One region of the Neobacillus camarae genome, then DNA from elsewhere that is predicted to be linked to it. Evidence: predicted binding sites of a transcription regulator. Region 1 holds the regulator's gene; each other region holds the start of a gene.
What was found. Region 1 encodes Rex, which represses fermentation and respiration genes when NADH is low (regulators of the CRP and FNR family bind a similar motif). Its sites were predicted from a motif close to TTGTGAAATATTTCACAA; they were not measured.
Positions count from the first base shown of each region.

Region 2: a site for Rex is predicted at 2,710-2,727, ahead of ACY8D0_RS18475 (cytochrome ubiquinol oxidase subunit I). Genes of this name have one in related genera too.
Region 3: a site for Rex is predicted at 1,817-1,834, ahead of nirB (nitrite reductase large subunit NirB). Genes of this name have one in related genera too.
Region 4: a site for Rex is predicted at 2,629-2,646, ahead of hcp (hydroxylamine reductase). Genes of this name have one in related genera too.

Region 1 is NZ_JBUCKX010000004.1:171,216-175,453, reverse strand. It holds gene ACY8D0_RS22275 (acyl-CoA dehydrogenase family protein) at 1-284, opposite strand, end outside; gene ACY8D0_RS22270 (DUF4395 domain-containing protein) at 648-1,076, opposite strand; gene ACY8D0_RS22265 (DegV family protein) at 1,240-2,067, shown strand; gene ACY8D0_RS22260 (redox-sensing transcriptional repressor Rex) at 2,183-2,848, opposite strand; gene moaC (cyclic pyranopterin monophosphate synthase MoaC) at 2,854-3,360, opposite strand; gene ACY8D0_RS22250 (ABC-F family ATP-binding cassette domain-containing protein) at 3,534-4,238, shown strand, end outside.
Region 2 is NZ_JBUCKX010000003.1:646,782-651,019, forward strand. It holds gene cydD (thiol reductant ABC exporter subunit CydD) at 1-173, opposite strand, end outside; gene cydB (cytochrome d ubiquinol oxidase subunit II) at 173-1,186, opposite strand; gene ACY8D0_RS18475 (cytochrome ubiquinol oxidase subunit I) at 1,188-2,591, opposite strand; gene ACY8D0_RS18480 (hypothetical protein) at 2,872-3,144, opposite strand; gene cspD (cold-shock protein CspD) at 3,414-3,614, shown strand; gene ACY8D0_RS18490 (zinc-finger domain-containing protein) at 3,668-3,853, opposite strand; gene ACY8D0_RS18495 (reverse transcriptase-like protein) at 3,933-4,238, opposite strand, start outside.
Region 3 is NZ_JBUCKX010000004.1:294,061-298,298, forward strand. It holds gene ACY8D0_RS22895 (hypothetical protein) at 72-563, shown strand; gene ACY8D0_RS22900 (acyltransferase family protein) at 597-1,748, opposite strand; gene nirB (nitrite reductase large subunit NirB) at 1,953-4,238, shown strand, end outside.
Region 4 is NZ_JBUCKX010000003.1:679,811-684,048, reverse strand. It holds gene ACY8D0_RS18640 (YppG family protein) at 1-44, shown strand, start outside; partial or broken gene ACY8D0_RS18635 (IS1182 family transposase) at 383-1,750, shown strand; gene ACY8D0_RS18630 (Hsp20/alpha crystallin family protein) at 2,038-2,523, opposite strand; gene hcp (hydroxylamine reductase) at 2,709-3,998, shown strand; gene ACY8D0_RS18620 (DEAD/DEAH box helicase) at 4,194-4,238, shown strand, end outside.

The DNA.
Region 1 (4,238 bases):
CGATCAATCCGGTGGTTAAACGCGTCGTAGTGAAGCATGTAGGGACGGACTTCAGGGCGGGCAATTCGTTCGGCCAATTGATTCCATTTGGTTGATACAGTTGGGGAGAAAGTTTGCAGGGTTTTATGGATATCTTCGTACTGGGATGCGGCGAATTTTTTGACGGCTTTCTGTAAGAATGGCTCGTCCCGGTACCAGTCAAGGCTGGCACGCTTTTCGAGGAATTCATCAAAGCTATAAGAATTGGCTCCTCTTGTGGCAGCGTCCTGGGAAGCGATGTTCATTGAATGTCACTCCTTCTTATTGGGAAATTTTACAAATATTCAGTTTTATTTTAAGCTGGGAAAAGGGTAGACGTCAATGTGAGGAATGAAGATGGGGTTTAACAGGATGGGGAATTTTCTTTATAGTAAGGTTCTGGGCGGTTCATGAAGACAAAACTTGCTGATTTCCGTGATTCTTGTCCTCATGATGGCTTTATGAGGACAAAACTACGTTCATTACTGCCTTTTCTGTCCTCATGACGGCTCCATGAGGACAACATCCTGTTTATTTCTTTATTTCCTGTCCTCATGACATAATTAGGACTGATCAGCTCGCCATTAAAAAAGGAGCTGCATAAAAACAGCTCTCTTCCTAAATTCTCTCTATTGTTGCTGGGTTCTGCGATACTGGTATTGTCTCCATTGGTAGTGAATAAAACAGCCGATGCAAAATCCCAGGATAGCGACAAATGCAGCAATCATCACCAGCGCTGAAAACACATAACCGAGTGTAGTCCAGCCCAGCACAAAACTGAGAAATCCTATCCCGAGACAAGACACGGCAATCTTTTGGTTAAACTGCTGCTGCTCCCAGTCCTCCGGAATATAGGATTTGGGATCCTTCTTCAAAAAAAGCTTTGCTATTTGCATAACCGGATTAAATCCGAATAAAAGACCAAGTATTCCTGCAGTAAATGGGATCAACAAAATCCACTCATAACCAGTCACCCAGGTTAAGAGAACACTAATCACAATCACCCACTGATTGGTTTTCACAAGCGGACGTGGGATTGAACGAACTGCTTCTGCCATTTTAATCCCGACCTTTCTTATTTGTTTTATAGGTTTATATATATTTTAATCATTTCCCCCTATTTTGTATAGAAAAACTTATCGCTCAAATTTTAAAAAATACATACAATCCTACTAACTGTTATACTTAAATAAAAGATACAAAGTTAAGGACGGGGTCTCTATGATCAAAATTATCACCGATAGCTCGGCTGATTTGCCGAAACATTTAATCGAAAAATACAATATCACTGTGGTCCCGTTGACCATCATGATCAACAACGAAACCTATTCGGAAGGGGTCGACCTGACACCGGATGAGTTTTTTACAAAAATGTTCAACTCCAATGAGCTGCCAAAAACTTCTCAGCCTTCACCAGCCTTGTTTGCTGAAACCTTTAGCCGATTCAACAGTGATGACCAGCTGCTTTGCCTGACCATCTCATCCGGCCTGAGCGGTACCTATCAATCCGCCTCGCTTGGCAAAGACCTGTCAGATGCGAACGTCACGGTGTTTGATACTCTTGCCGGATCGCTAGGACATGGATTGCAACTTATCCGCGCCGCGGAACTCGCCCGTCAAGGACGGACAATGGACGAAATCCTGAAGGAGCTTACCGATTATCGTGAAAAAATGACCATCCTGGTCCTTTTAGATACGTTGGAAAATATCGTTAAGGGCGGCCGCCTCAGCAAATTCCAAGGCTCGTTAGCCAAGATTCTGAATATCAAAGTGATTTTAGAAAGAGTCGAGGGTGGAAAAGTGGAAATCAAAGAGAAGGTTAGAGGCAAGAAACGGTTTCACAACCGGACGATGGAGCTCATCCAAGAGCAAAGCAGCGATTTCTCCCATACCGTATTCGGGATTACCCATACCGGAAACACAGAAGAAGCCGAAGCGATTAAGCAAGAGCTTATCGAGAGATTCCATCCAAAAGAAGTCATTGTGAACTACATGGGGGCCACGATGGGAACATATGCCGGTAAGGGCGGCATGATTATTTCTTTCTAAAATGCTTTGTTCACTGATTTTTTTTACTCTGTTGATTGAAGTGGAAATCAACAGCCATATTGAGCAATGCCTTCAAAAAAAAAACAGACCTTTTCCGAAAAAAGGCCTGTTTTTCCTATTCTTCCTCTGCCTCTGTCTCATTCGCATTTGGATAATGCTTTAAAAAATAAACCAATGACTGCAGTTCGACCGCTAAATCGATATGATGAACCCGGATTGACGGCGGCACATTCAACCGCGCCGGTGTGAAATTTAATATCCCCTTCACATTGGTTTTCACCAGCCGGTCTGTAATTAGTTGAGCAACCGGAGCAGGAACGGTTAATATGATAACAGGGATATCTTCCTCCACTAAGTATTTTTCCAAATCATCCATGGAGTGAACGGGAACATCCCCTATGGAAGTCCCGATTTTATTCGGATCCACATCAAATGCACATTGAATTTTCGTATTATTGTTTTTCATAAAATTGTAATGCAAAAACGCCGTTCCCAGATTACCGACCCCAACTAGGGCAACCTTGGTCAATTCGTCCTGATCGAGGGTTTTACGAAAGAAAGTCAGGAGATAATTGACATTATACCCGTACCCTTTCTTCCCTAAAGCTCCAAAATAGGAGAAATCCCGGCGGATAGTTGCTGAGTCCACTTTTACGGCTTCACTTAGTTCTGCCGAAGACACCCTCTGTTTTCCGGAGGCATGCAAATTTTGGATAAATCGATAATATAAGGGCAGCCGTTTTGCTGTTGCCTGTGGTATTTTTGCTGTCTCGTTCGCCATACTCCTCACCTCTCTAATTGATTTATCTCTTCTCTAATAAAGTCTCCGTTTTTTCCTCCGGTTTTCTTTACTAAATAGGTTGGACCGATAACCATCCCTTTATCGACGGCCTTGCACATATCATATACGGTTAAAGCACAGGCCGACGCAGCTGTTAGCGCTTCCATCTCGACGCCAGTGCTTCCTTTGGTCTTTACTTCGGTTTGTATCGATAATTTATACTGATCCGCATCCTGTTGCTCCCATGAGAAGTTAACATTCACTCCGGTCAGAGGAATCGGGTGACACATCGGGATAATGTCCCATGTTTTTTTGGCGGCCATGATAGCTGCTACCTGGGCAACTGCCAAGACATCGCCTTTCTTCATTTCATTATTGGTCACTTTTTGGTAAATCTCTTTGCTGACAGTAATGCTGGAGTTGGCAAGCGCGGTACGAGCTGTTTCCGGCTTATCACTAACGTCCACCATCTTTGCCCTGCCTTCTTCATTAAAATGAGTAAATTCAGCCATTTAAAAAGCCTCCCAAAGGAATAATACTATATTTTCACGATTCTGTCTGTGAAACTTTGCACGAAATCGCTTATTTTTTTTTCCAAAAGAAACACATTCCCGAAAACCCGCCGTTTATTGCCGACCTTTTCGGAATAAGGTACACTATTTATAGGTAATTGAGGTGAAAAAATATGATTTTATTACAAGTGAACCAACTGGAAAAATATTATGGCGCTGAACTTATTTTATCGAATATAAAGCTCGAATTACAAACCCGTGACCGTGTTGCCCTTGTTGGACGCAACGGTGCCGGGAAATCGACATTGCTGAAAATCATTGCCGGCCATCTATCGCATGACGGCGGGGAAATCATCAAACCGAAAGATGTTTCCATCGGCTATTTAGCACAAAATACGGGTTTGGAATCGAACCTGTCGATTTGGGAGGAAATGCTGACTGTATTCGAGGACCTGCTTACCATGGAAAAGTCGTTAAGAAGACTGGAAGAACAAATGGCCGATCCTGATATTTTCAACAATCAGGGAAAATACGAACGGATCCTTAAAGAGTACGATCTGCTCCAAGTGAGTTTCAAGGAGCAGGGCGGCTATCAATTTGAGGCCGATATCCGTTCCGTGCTTCACGGACTAAATTTTCATGACCAGTCGCTCATCATCTCCAGCCTGAGCGGCGGCCAAAAGACCCGGTTGGCCTTGGGCAAACTGCTTTTAACTAAACCTGATATTTTAATATTGGACGAGCCTACCAACCATCTGGATATCGAAACGCTCTCCTGGCTTGAGCAATATTTACAGGGATATGACGGAGCCATTTTAATCGTTTCCCATGACCGGTACTTTTTAGATAAGGTCGTGACCCAAGTTTATGAACTGTCG
Region 2 (4,238 bases), on a different contig from region 1:
ATGGCCAAGTCATCGCTTACATTGTGAAGCAAATCTCCTCTAAATAAAGAGGAGATTGCTGCAGCCAATGTATAGGCCTGCAAGATAATCATGGCGCCCTGCAGGACAGTTAAGATTCCTATTTTCCATAAAACCGGTTTGATTCCTTCGGAGGAAAACATTGCTCTATCCATCAGTAAGTTAAATGCTCCTTATCCGTTACCCGTTTTCGGAATATATAATAGCTCCAGACTGTATAACCGAGAACAAAAGGTAATATGGTAAATGCTACAATGGTCATGACTTTTAGGGAATATCCTCCGCTTGAAGCATTGTATACGGTTAAGTCAAAGGCCTTGTTAATTGAGCTAATCATGACACGCGGAAATAACCCGACAAAAATAGCCGAAACGGTCAATGCCAAGCCCATGCCTGAAAGTGTAAACGCCCATCCTTCCCGGTTTGTTGACACAGCATAAAAGCCGGCACCGTAGGCAAACACAATTAACACCACGATAATTAGTTCGGGAACCAGCCTGACTTGAAAGATGTCGGTCATGGACCAGGATAACCCGACAAACACCACGAGCGAACCCAATACGGCCAAGTTAATTTTTTTCGCTAACTTTGCGGCACGCTTTCTGATTTCCCCGGCTGTCTTTAAGGTAAGGAAATGCAATCCATGCAAGAAACAGAGAAGCGTTACAGTGACCCCGCCCCATAAGGAGTAGATGTTAATAAAGTCTGAAAATCCAGCCGACATGTTCATATCCTCTTGGATGGGCATTCCTCGTAACATGCTTGTGAACAAGACACCCAACAAGAACGGCGGCAGCAAACTGCTGATAAAAATGACCCAATCCCAAATGTTAGTCCAACGTGGATTTTCAACCTTGCGGCGGAATTCAAACGATACCCCCCGTCCGATCAGGCAAAGCAGGACAACAAACAAGGGTAAGTAATAGCCGCTGAACATAGTCGCATACCAGTTAGGAAAAGCCGCGAAGATTGCTCCGCCACCTGTCAAGAGCCATACTTCATTTGCATCCCAAAAAGGGCCTATCGTGTTAACCAATACGGTCCGTTCCGACTGATTTCGAGCCAAAAACCTTGATGACATGCCCACCCCGAAATCAAAGCCCTCAAGAAAAAAGAATCCTATAAACACAATAGCAATTAATACAAACCATAATTCGCTTAATTCCATCTTAAGCACCTACCTTAAATGGATCCGTGGATAGATGTTCTCCATGCTCGGACAGTTGATCTGGACCCTTTTTCACTTCACGAACCATTAAGTAAACCATTACCCCAAATAGAATGGTAAAGACAACAAGGTACAAAATAGTTGAAAATAGTACCATGCCGGCAGGGACATTCGGTGACACGGCATCAGCTGTTGTCATTAGACCAAACACCGTCCAAGGCTGGCGTCCCACTTCGGTCATAATCCAGCCAAATGTGTTCGCCAAAAACGGAAACGCAATCCCAGGAAGAAAGAATTTTAACAATAATGCGCTTTTTTCCAGACGGCCTCTTCTTAACTGGAATAGACCAATAATAGGGAGAAGGATCATCAGCATCCCAAAACCAATCATTAACCGGAAGCTCCAATAGGTAGTTTTGACCGGCGGTATATAATTTGTCCCTTCGCCTACAACAGAATCGTATTTAGCCTTGTATTCTTGCTGCAGGGTTTTCATCCCTTTCAAACTTCCTTCAAATTTTGAATAAGATAAAAAGCTTAAAGCATAGGGTATATTTAGTTCAAATGTATTTTCATGATTTTTCGAGTCAATAATTGCCAATGCCGACCATGGAGCTGGATCTGCTGTATTCTCCCAAATCCCCTCTGCCGCCGCCATTTTCATAGGCTGCGTTTTGACAAGATATTGTGCCTGGGAGTGTCCGCTAAGCGCAACACCGATGCTTCCAATGAGTCCGAAAATCATGGCCATTTTCATTGATTTTCTGTAGAAAACCAAATGTCGTTTTCTTAGCAGATTGTAGGCACTGATACCCGCCACGAAGAAGGCACCGGTGCAAATGGCTCCAGTAATCACGTGCGGGAATTCCACGAACAACTGGCCATTAGTAATCAAAGCGAGAAAATCATTCATTTCCGCACGTCCATTTTTTATCGAAAAGCCGACAGGAACTTGCATAAATGAGTTGGCGGTCAGAATCCATACAGCCGACAATGTCGTTCCTAATGACACAAGCCAAATACACGCCAAATGCAGCTTTTTCGATATACGCTCCCAGCCAAAAATCCAAATTCCAATAAAGGTTGATTCCATAAAAAAGGCAAGCAACGCTTCAATGGCCAACGGGGCACCAAAAACATCCCCTACAAATCTGGAATAGTCAGACCAGTTCATACCAAACTGGAATTCCTGGATAATCCCTGTTACTACCCCCACCGCAAAATTAATTAAAAACAGATGCCCCCAAAACTTTGCCATTTTTTTGTAGAGTTCATCTTTTTTAACCACGTAGAATGTTTCCATGACCGCAACCATCAGCACAAGGCCTATGGAAAGCGGAACAAAGAAGAAATGGAAAATAGTTGTTGCGGCAAATTGGGTTCTTGCCAAAAAAACCGGATCCACTTAAACTCCTCCTTTTTTAATATAAACATGGTGTTTACGTTACTTTGCTCACAATTTCACAAATAGATTTAAAAAAATAGGTATGGTATGTAAGGCATGTCTGAATACTATTCTTGAATTGTGATTTTTCTCACTTATATATTATCAAATTTAACCAATACGAATGGAAATAATTGTGACGAATTTGTGTCTTATGTATGAAATTATTCCTAGTGTTTATTAGCCACAACAAGGACTATCCGAACGGACAGTCCCTTATATCAGAATATCACCTTGAAATTCACCAAACGTAAGAGTCCTCCTGGTACCAATTTTCTTTTGGAATGATATTGGATACGGTTAAAATCAAAGAAGGAATCCTTTCAACATCAAAAATAATGGCACCGATTTTTTTTGTAAACATGATAAAGGCACTGCCATGCGAAAAAGTCTTAAGATCGCCTCCGATGTGAAGCAGAGCCATTAGGACCGCTTGCTTCTCTGCTTCTTCCATCACAATCTGTGGTGAGAATCTTAAAATCCATTCCTCATTTTCAATGGAAAAACGGAACATTGTCCCACCCCAATACTTATAATATTAATAATAAATAATATGTCATATAAGTTGTTTTATGTTATGGGCCACAAAACATTTTTTGATTTTGTCCGTTATATTACTTTTCCACGAAAACAATCGTCTCACCTTGACTGTCTAATTCCGTTATTGTATATTTAATTCATCATGTAATCGAATACATTAGCTTTTGCTTTGGTCATTTGTTACATGGTAATATTTATCTTTGACACAATGGTGTCTTGAAAGGCTTAGGAGGAAAAGAGCACATGCAAACTGGTAAAGTAAAATGGTTTAACAATGAAAAAGGCTTTGGTTTTATCGAAGTTGAAGGCGGCGACGATGTATTCGTACATTTCAGTGCAATTCAAGGTGATGGTTATAAATCCCTTGAAGAAGGCCAAGAAGTTTCTTTCGAAATCGTTGAAGGAAACCGTGGACCTCAAGCTGCAAACGTTACAAAACTATAATTCATAAATGACTAATAATGACTTAAGGCTGACATTTCGTCAGCCTTTTTAATTTAAGATAGTTTTTTTCCACATTGTTGAATTTTTTCGCCAATTGTGCATTGGGAAATGCAAAACCGATGTGCCGCCCTCCGCCCGCTCTCCCTTTTTATGTGGCTATGTAAAAAACAGCCATCACAATATTGCATCATTAAGGTTTCAACTTGGTTAACCAGTCCCTTTCTTTCTGCATAATTCACGTAATCTTTTACCCCCTATGCCAACAGATTGAACAGATCCAAATCATTCGTTTCTAATTGAAGCCTTATCAGGCGCTGCCTACAATATAATCGTTTTTGAAAATATCTCTTTCCCCTGTAAAGCCTGAGTAGCCAGCCTATCAGCTTCTTTATTATCGTTTCTTGGAATAACGGTGTACTTGGGTTTTATGTTAAGTGATTTCATTTTTTCTTCAATCCGGTCAAGCCAACTGTTTAAAGTTTCTTCATAACACGGCCATTCCCCCTCAAGCTGTTTTAACACAACCTGAGAATCACCCTTGAATTCACAAGTTAAATGATGAACTCCCAATTCCTCAAGGATATTTAATGAAAAATAAAATGCCGCATATTCCGCTTCATTATT
Region 3 (4,238 bases), 120 kb from region 1:
ACATATAGTACACATAACAAAAGTAATGATCTTTTGTTATGCCGTTACCTTAAATGAATGGAGGTATAAGTGTGGTAAACTTTTATTCTTTTCATGGCACCGTAACCATGATAAGTGATTTCTATGTAGGTCAAAATGTCGAAGAGGAGGGCTGCTATCAATTAATGTCTGTAGAGAACGGATTAGGAGCACTTGTGAATTTCGTGGTTTCTCCTGACACTTACTTTCTAAACCATGAAGTGGTGGCTGTGGGGGATAATGTGACTGGTTACTATGATGGGAATGCACCCGTTCCGCTCATCTATCCGACGCAATACCAAGCCCTTATAATAGTGAAGGAAAGCCCCTATCAAAATGTTAAGGTAGATTACTTTGACCATCAGCTTCAGAGCAGTGATGGGAAATTACGACTAAATCTATCACCATATACCCAAATCCTATTAAGAAATGGGCAGCCTTTTACCAAAAACCCTGCGAACCGAAATCTCATTGTGATGTATGGACCTGCCACAAAAAGCATCCCTGCCCAAACCACACCCTATAGAATGATAGTTTGGTGTTAAAAGTATAATTGCACCATCAAAAATAATCTACCATTATTTATGGAAACCTCTTCTTGTCACTCCAACGGCGTGAGTAACCAATTTTCGGCCATTTTTGGCTCTCATACCGAAGAGTACCCGAATAAATTTTGTCCGCCGAATCCCTAGATGATAGCAAATCATAATGATGGAAAAAGAGGCCCCGATTAAAAACAGTGCCTTTCCTGCCACCGGTAACGATGAATCATAAAATCCAAACCCAAGCAGCACAATGACCGGCTGGTGGATGACGTAGAACGGCATAGATGCCTCGCTGCCATAGACCAAGAAACGGTTTGAAGCCGTTAAATACCGACCGGCAAGATAAAAGATGCATAATATCCAACTCCAGCAATTGACCGTTCGAATGGCATAAAAGATGATATCTGCGTAGGAGCCAGGTTTTGGACTCCCCATCATAAACCAGGAGATGTACACAATAGAAGTCACGATCGCGAGACTAAAATGAACTGGGATGGTCTTTTTAACAACCGTTTTAAATTCGCTGTCTGAGAAAAAATAGTACCCATAAACAAAGAAAACCAGATAAAAAAGCAAGTCCCATCCGCCAAGGTTCACTGTTTTAATAGGGCCGATGAGAACAAGAAACAAGGGCAGAACGAACAGATGAAGCGGCTTAAAACGGCGTTGCCTGTTTATTTTTTTAAATAAAGGAAAAGTAAGAAAAGAATAGATCAGAAGCACTAGCAAGTACCATAGATGTAAGCCGATAAAGGCGAAATTTCCAGTTCCTCCGATACTTAAATAAACCCCGTCAAAATAATGGGGGATAAATTCCAAGAAGGACCCGCTAAATTGGTTGTGAGTCAATCTCTCGATAAAAACCTGTGGCGGGGACAAAATAAACACCCCCAACAACAAAGGCACCCCAAGCCTTATGCACCGCTCCTTAAAATAGGCATCGGCCGGCCGTTTTTGCAGGGTATAGACAACACTGATTCCTGATACAGCAAAAAAGAGGGGCATAATCCAAGAACTTGTAAAAAGTGAAAATACCAAAATACCAGAATGGTCCAGCTGATTATTTTTTACATGCCACGGCCAGGGATTGAAAAACATCGAGCAGTGATATAGAAATACGGCAAGTGTGGCCAGTACCCTTATCCAATCTAAGTCGTACTGCCGTTGAGTCATCTTTTTCTCCATAAATCACCTCATTATACAAATTAACCCAGTAGGTCTAATTATCTAGCAAAAAATGGTTTTTGACAATAATGTGAAACCAGTCACACATAGTGCAAAAAAGTGACGAACGTCACAATTTTATCGGTCATGTGAGATTACAATATAGCTATAGAGAAAACCAATTAAATGACAATGACGTGATTATATATAAAGGAGTGAACCAGCATGAAAAAATTAGTGATGATTGGAAACGGTATGGCTGGTGTAAGAACCATAGAGGAAATCTTAAAGCTGGAACAAGAACAATTTGAAATCACCATTTTTGGACAAGAACCACATCCAAACTATAACCGAATTAAACTATCAAACATCCTACAAGGCGATACAAGCTTTGAGGAAATCATTATTAACCCCTTGGACTGGTACAAAGAGAACAATATTCATTTGTACACAGGTGAATCCGTGGTGAAAATGGATGTCGAATCCAAGACGGTCATCAGTGATCAAGGCCGCGAAGTCGCTTACGATGAGTTAATCATTGCCACTGGATCCAAATCGTTTATCCTGCCAATTCCTGGTGCGGACAAGCAAGGCGTCACTGGATTTCGAGACATCCAAGATTGTGAAATGATGATCAAGTCAGCCAATCACTACAAAAAGGCTGTGGTCATTGGCGGCGGGCTGCTCGGTTTGGAGGCAGCAAGGGGGCTGTTAAACTTGGGCATGCAGGTCGATGTTGTGCATTTAATGCCGCATCTGATGGAAAGACAGCTTGACCCCATTGCCTCCACCATGTTGAAGACAGAACTGGAAGGTCAAGGCATGAACTTCTTGATGGAAAAAGAAACTGTCGAAATCTTGGGCGACGAGCGTGTCACTGGCTTACGGTTCAAGGACGGTTCAGAAGTGGAAGCAGACCTAGTGGTGATGGCGATTGGCATTAAATCAAATGTGGAAGTAGCAAGAAACAGCGGCATTTACGTTAACCGCGGCATCGTCGTCAACGACTTTTTAGAAACAAGTGTGCCGCATGTATATGCCGTCGGAGAATGTGCTGAGCACCGGGAAATCGTCTATGGTTTGGTCGCGCCTTTGTATGAGCAAGGCAAGGCGCTGGCCAGCCGGATTTGCGGAAAGGTAGGAGAACCTTATGAAGGTTCTGTTACGGGAACCCAGTTAAAAGTGGCCGGAGTTGACCTTTATTCCGCAGGAGAAATTTTTGAAGATGGTACCTCCACCAAATCCATCATGATTTATAATGAGTTTGAGGGAGTTTATAAGAAAGTTTTAACAAGAGACAACCGGATTGTCGGGATTGTCCTTTATGGAGATACAAAGGATAGCACAAGGTTGTACCGTTTGCTTTCGAAAAAAGAAGACATCAGCGGCACTTCCGTTTTCCAAATGGGCAATAACACGGAAGAAACGGACGATATTGCCTCCATGCCAAATGACGAACTGGTCTGCGGCTGTAACGGCGTGACCAAAGGTACAATTGTCGAAGCCATCCATACACAAGGATTGACTACGCTCGACCAAGTGAGCCATTGCACCAATGCCGGCCGCTCTTGCGGACGATGCAAGCCATTGGTTAACCAGATTCTCGCCCATACCCTTGGCGACCAATTTGATGCAGCGGCTGCACAAAAGACAAGCATTTGCGGCTGTACGACATTAAGCCGTGAAGAATTAGTGGCTGAAATTAAGGCAAAAGGTTTAACCAGCGTCAAAGAAGTCATGAATGTGCTGGAGTGGAACAACGAGGAAGGCTGCACCAAATGCCGTCCGGCGATTAACTACTATCTCGGCATGATTCACATGGATGAGTACAAGGACGACCGCGATTCCCGTCTGGTCAATGAAAAAATGCATGCCAACATCCAGAAGGACGGAACTTATTCCGTTGTGCCAAGAATGTACGGCGGCGTGACTACCGCAGCAGATTTGAAAAAAATTGCTGAAGTAGCTGAAAAATATGAGGTACCTTTAGTAAAATTAACTGGAGGACAACGGATTGGCTTGTTCGGCATCAGAAAAGAAGACCTGCCAGACGTATGGGAAGACCTCGGCATGCCATCCGGTTATGCGTACGGTAAAACATTAAGGACAGTTAAAACTTGTGTCGGCGCGCAATTCTGCCGCTATGGCACACAGGATTCCATGGCACTCGGCATTGAACTTGAGAAGAAGTTCGAGCGTCTGGATACTCCGCATAAAGTGAAAATGGGTGTATCTGCCTGCCCAAGAAACTGTTCCGAGGCCGGAATTAAGGACATCGGCTTCGTTGGCGTCGACGGCGGCTGGGAGATTTATGTGGCAGGAAACGGCGGGGTGGATCTCCGTGCCGGCGATTTGCTAACGACTGTTAAAACCCAAGAGGAAGTCATGGAAATCACCAGTGCCTACCTGCAATATTACCGTGAAACGGCCAACTATTTAGAGCGTACTTCCAAATGGCTCGAACGTGTCGGGTTGGATCATGTGAGACAAGTTCTGGGTGATCGAAAAACA
Region 4 (4,238 bases), on a different contig from region 1:
TGACTTCGCTGGTTAAGGGATTTGGTGGAATCTTTAAAGTATAGTCTCTGTTAAATTTGACTGTTTATTTCCGCTTCAGTCTCTCAGCGAACCCGCGCGGGCGTGACGGGGAGCCTCCTCGGCGCTTAAAGCGCCTGCGGGGTCTCTCCCCAGCCCCTTACTCCCGCAGGATTCGAGCTCATCTGCTCCAATCAACAGAGTTAAAAAAATTAACATTATCGTTTAACAGAGCCAAAGCATAAAAAGACGGCTAATACTTAGCCGTCTCAGGCTGTCGAAAAACCTTCGACAGTACTTTATTTTGTTCATTAACTTTAACAATTCACCGCGTTAATTTGTTATAATATGATTAACAAAATTATTAATAAAGTGGTGAAACCTAATGTTCAAACCTAAAGAGTCCTCTCAAAACGAATATGAATTTGTATCTATAGATGAAATGGTTCCAGACAATCACCTTCTTCGTTTAATTGATAAATATATTAATTTCTCGTTTCTTCTAGAAAAAGTACGTCCTTATTATAGTGATGATAATGGCCGCCCCTCTGATCCACTTATTCTTTTTAAAATGATGTTTATTGGATATATATACGGCATTCGTTCCGGGCGACAATTAGAAAGAGAAATAAAAATGAATATCGCTTACCGCTGGTTCTTAGGTTTGAAATTCCATGACCCAGTGCCCCATCATTCAACAATCAGTTGGAATCGCCAACATCGTTTTAAAGATACAGATATTTTTCAGGAGATTTTTGATGAAATTGTTCTACAGGCAATGAACCACAAAATGGTTGGTGGTCGTGTTTTATTTACGGATTCTACTCATTTAAAGGCAAACGCAAATAAGAACAAGTTTTCAAAGAAAGAGGTCGAAGTAGAGACTCGCGAATATTTTGATGATTTAAACAAAGCAGTTGAGGAGGATAGAGTTAATCATGGAAAAAAGCCATTAAAGGAAAGAGAGGAAGTGAAAGAGACTAAAGAAATTCGCGTTAGTACAACAGACCCTGAATGTGGATTTATGTCCCGTGAAAACAAGCAAGAAATGTTCTGTTATCTTGATCACCGAACTACAGACATGAAGCTTAATATCATTACCGATGTTTATGTTACACCTGGAAATGTTCATGATTCTGTTCCATATCTGAATCGTTTGGACCGTCAGGTCTAGCGATTTGGATTTAAAGTAGAAGCCGTTGCATTAGATTCTGGTTATCTTACTAGCCCTATTTGTAGGGGACTTTCTGATCGGAAAATCTTTGGGGTAATTGCCCATAGGAGATATCACCCTACTACCGGCTTATTCCCTAAATGGAGATTTACATACGACAAGGACCATGATCTGTACGTTTGTCCCAATAGCCAAGAGTTAATGTACAAAACAACAACCCGTGAGGGTTATAGAGAATACAAGTTTGATTCAAAGAAATGTGTGAACTGCCCGCTTCTATCCCAATGGACGCGTTCAAAAAATAAGGTAAAAGTCGTAACACGACATGTTTGGGAGGAGCACAAAGAAAAGGTAAGATTAAATCGCTTATCTAAATCGGGAAAAATGCTTTATAAATTTAGGAAGGAAAAAATTGAGCGAAGCTTCGCAGACTCAAAAGAGCTGCATGGGCTTCGCTACTGTCGGTTACGGGGATTAAAGAAGGCGAGCGAACAGGCTCTTCTTACTGCCGCCTGCCAGAACATGAAAAAGCTTGCCAACCACTTAACCAAGCTGGAAAATGTGTGTGGCAATACTTAAAGTTATTTTCCCCTGTTGATTGGAGCGGAAGGTGCGAAGACTCCTGCGGGAGTACGGGGCAGGGGAGACCCCGCAGGCGCCTAAGCGCCGAGGAGACTCCCCGGCACCCTAAGGTCCGCGAAGCACCTGGAGCGGAAATCAACAGGACTTTGAGCAGGCACAATATTTAATGAAAAATCTGGTGGTTAGACTTCGACAATATAAAAAATTGCCGAGAAAGATACCCTTTCTCGACAATCTGAGACGGCTAATACTTAGCCGTCTTTTTACATTTCTAGGAGCATTCCCTATTCGTCTTCTATTTGGATCACGTTTCCTTTTTCGCGGGGAATGCGGATTTGTAATAGGCCGTCGCGATAAGAAGCTTTGATTTTCTCTTCCTTAACTGTAATCGGCAAAACAATTGTACGTGAAGACTGTTTGTGTGTATATTTGCGACGGTAAATTTGGCTGCGTTCGTCTTCAGTCGTTTCAAGTACCTTATTTTCGATGGATATAGTTAAGGAATTACCCGAAGTGTGTAAATTGATTTGTTCCTTTTTAACGCCGGGGAGTTCGGCCGATACGATATATTCGTTTTCTGTTTCCTCGGTGTTTACATGGAATCCTGGCTCGAATGGGAATGGGGTATTAAAAAACTCGTCAATGGATTGCAGAAAACCTCTTACAGGCTGTTCATTAAATATCTGGTTGATAGATTTGAAAAAATCACCAAAAGGCTCAGGAAATGGTTTCTTTCCACTATTTTTGTCGCTTGGAAGATTAGTTGACATGCTCTTTCCCCCACTTTCAAAATTCACACCATAATATATGCCGGGACACCCAATCAGGTTACGAGGACATACGGAATCTTGACAATAATATGAACACTTAATTTGGTGTGACGTTTATCACATAAATGATCTCAGCAGAAAAGGTATGCTTTTGTTGGAAGAATTTACGAGAGAGAGGGAATGCCATGTTCTGTTATCAATGTGAACAAACACCAACCGGCGGTTGTAAAGTAATTGGTGTCTGTGGAAAAGATGAAACTATAGCCAGCTTACAAGACACTATTATTTTCGGATTAAAGGGAATTGCTGCCTACCGTACCCATGCCAATCAGTTGGGATGCACGGATCCATTTGTCGATACGGTAACTCATGAAGCGCTTTATATGACACTAACCAATTCCAATTTTAATCTCCAAGAGCATATTGACATGGCAATGAAAGTAGGGCAATCAGCTGTACGCGTGATGGAGCTATTGGATAAAGCCCATACGGAACGCTTGGGAATTCCGCAGCCTATCCGTGTCAGCCAAAATAAAATTGAAGGCAAAAGCATTGTTGTCACAGGGCACAATTTATTTGCCCTGGAGGAATTACTAAAACAAACAGAAGGCAAAGGCATCAATATCTATACCCATTCCGAGATGCTTCCTGCTCATGGTTATCCGGTATTGAAGAAATATTCCCATTTAAAGGGTAATATCGGAAAAGCATGGTATGACCAGCGCCGACTCTTCGAAAAGTTCCCGGGAGCGATATTGGCCACTACAAACTGCGTTATGCCTATCAAGGGAACCTATGCTGACCGGATGTTCTCTTATGAAGTGGCTGGCCTTGAAAATGTTCAAAAGATAGTGAATGATGATTTCACTCCATTAATTGAAAGGGCTTTAGAACTCCCTGAAGCACATATTGAATCAGATGAAACATTGCTTACAGGCTTCCATCATGAAACCGTCCTTGGATTGGCTCCTGAGGTGATTGATGCTGTGAAAGCTGGAAAAATCAAACGGTTTTTTGTGATTGCTGGGTGTGACGCTCCTGGAAAAGGAGGGGAGTACTACCGTGAGCTTGCGACTTCATTGCCTCCTGAAGCCGTTATATTGACCACTTCCTGTGGTAAATTCAGGTTCAACGACGTTGACTATGGGGTGGTTCCAGGAACAGATATTCCGCGTTATATCGATTTGGGACAATGCAACAATTCCGTTTCGACAGTCAAAATTGCCATGGCATTAGCTGATGCATTTGGATGTGAAGTGAATGAGCTGCCTGTCAGCATTGTGTTGTCATGGTTTGAACAAAAGGCGGTAGCGATTCTTTTAGGATTATTCAGCCTTGGAATCCAAGATATCCGTATCGGGCCAAAACCACCTGAATTTATCTCTGAAGGTGTATTAAAAGTCCTTCAGGATAAGTTTAATCTAAAACTAATTGGCACTGCCCAAGAGGACATGCAAGAAATGCTTTCCTTGTAATCGAACCGTTGCAACCAGTTTATAAAAACACCGCAGCACACCAGCTGCGGCGTTTTTATTTTCTATGCATTTCATCGTTAACCCTGCCCATTATACCCCTGGTAAATAATACCGATGATTTTTTTACCAAAAACCAGTAATTGCTCTTTTTTCACGAACGTTTATTCGCTAAAATAAAGGCATGGGGTGAGATTCATGAAATTGAGAAAAAACCTTCAAGAAATAATCCAAGAATTGAAA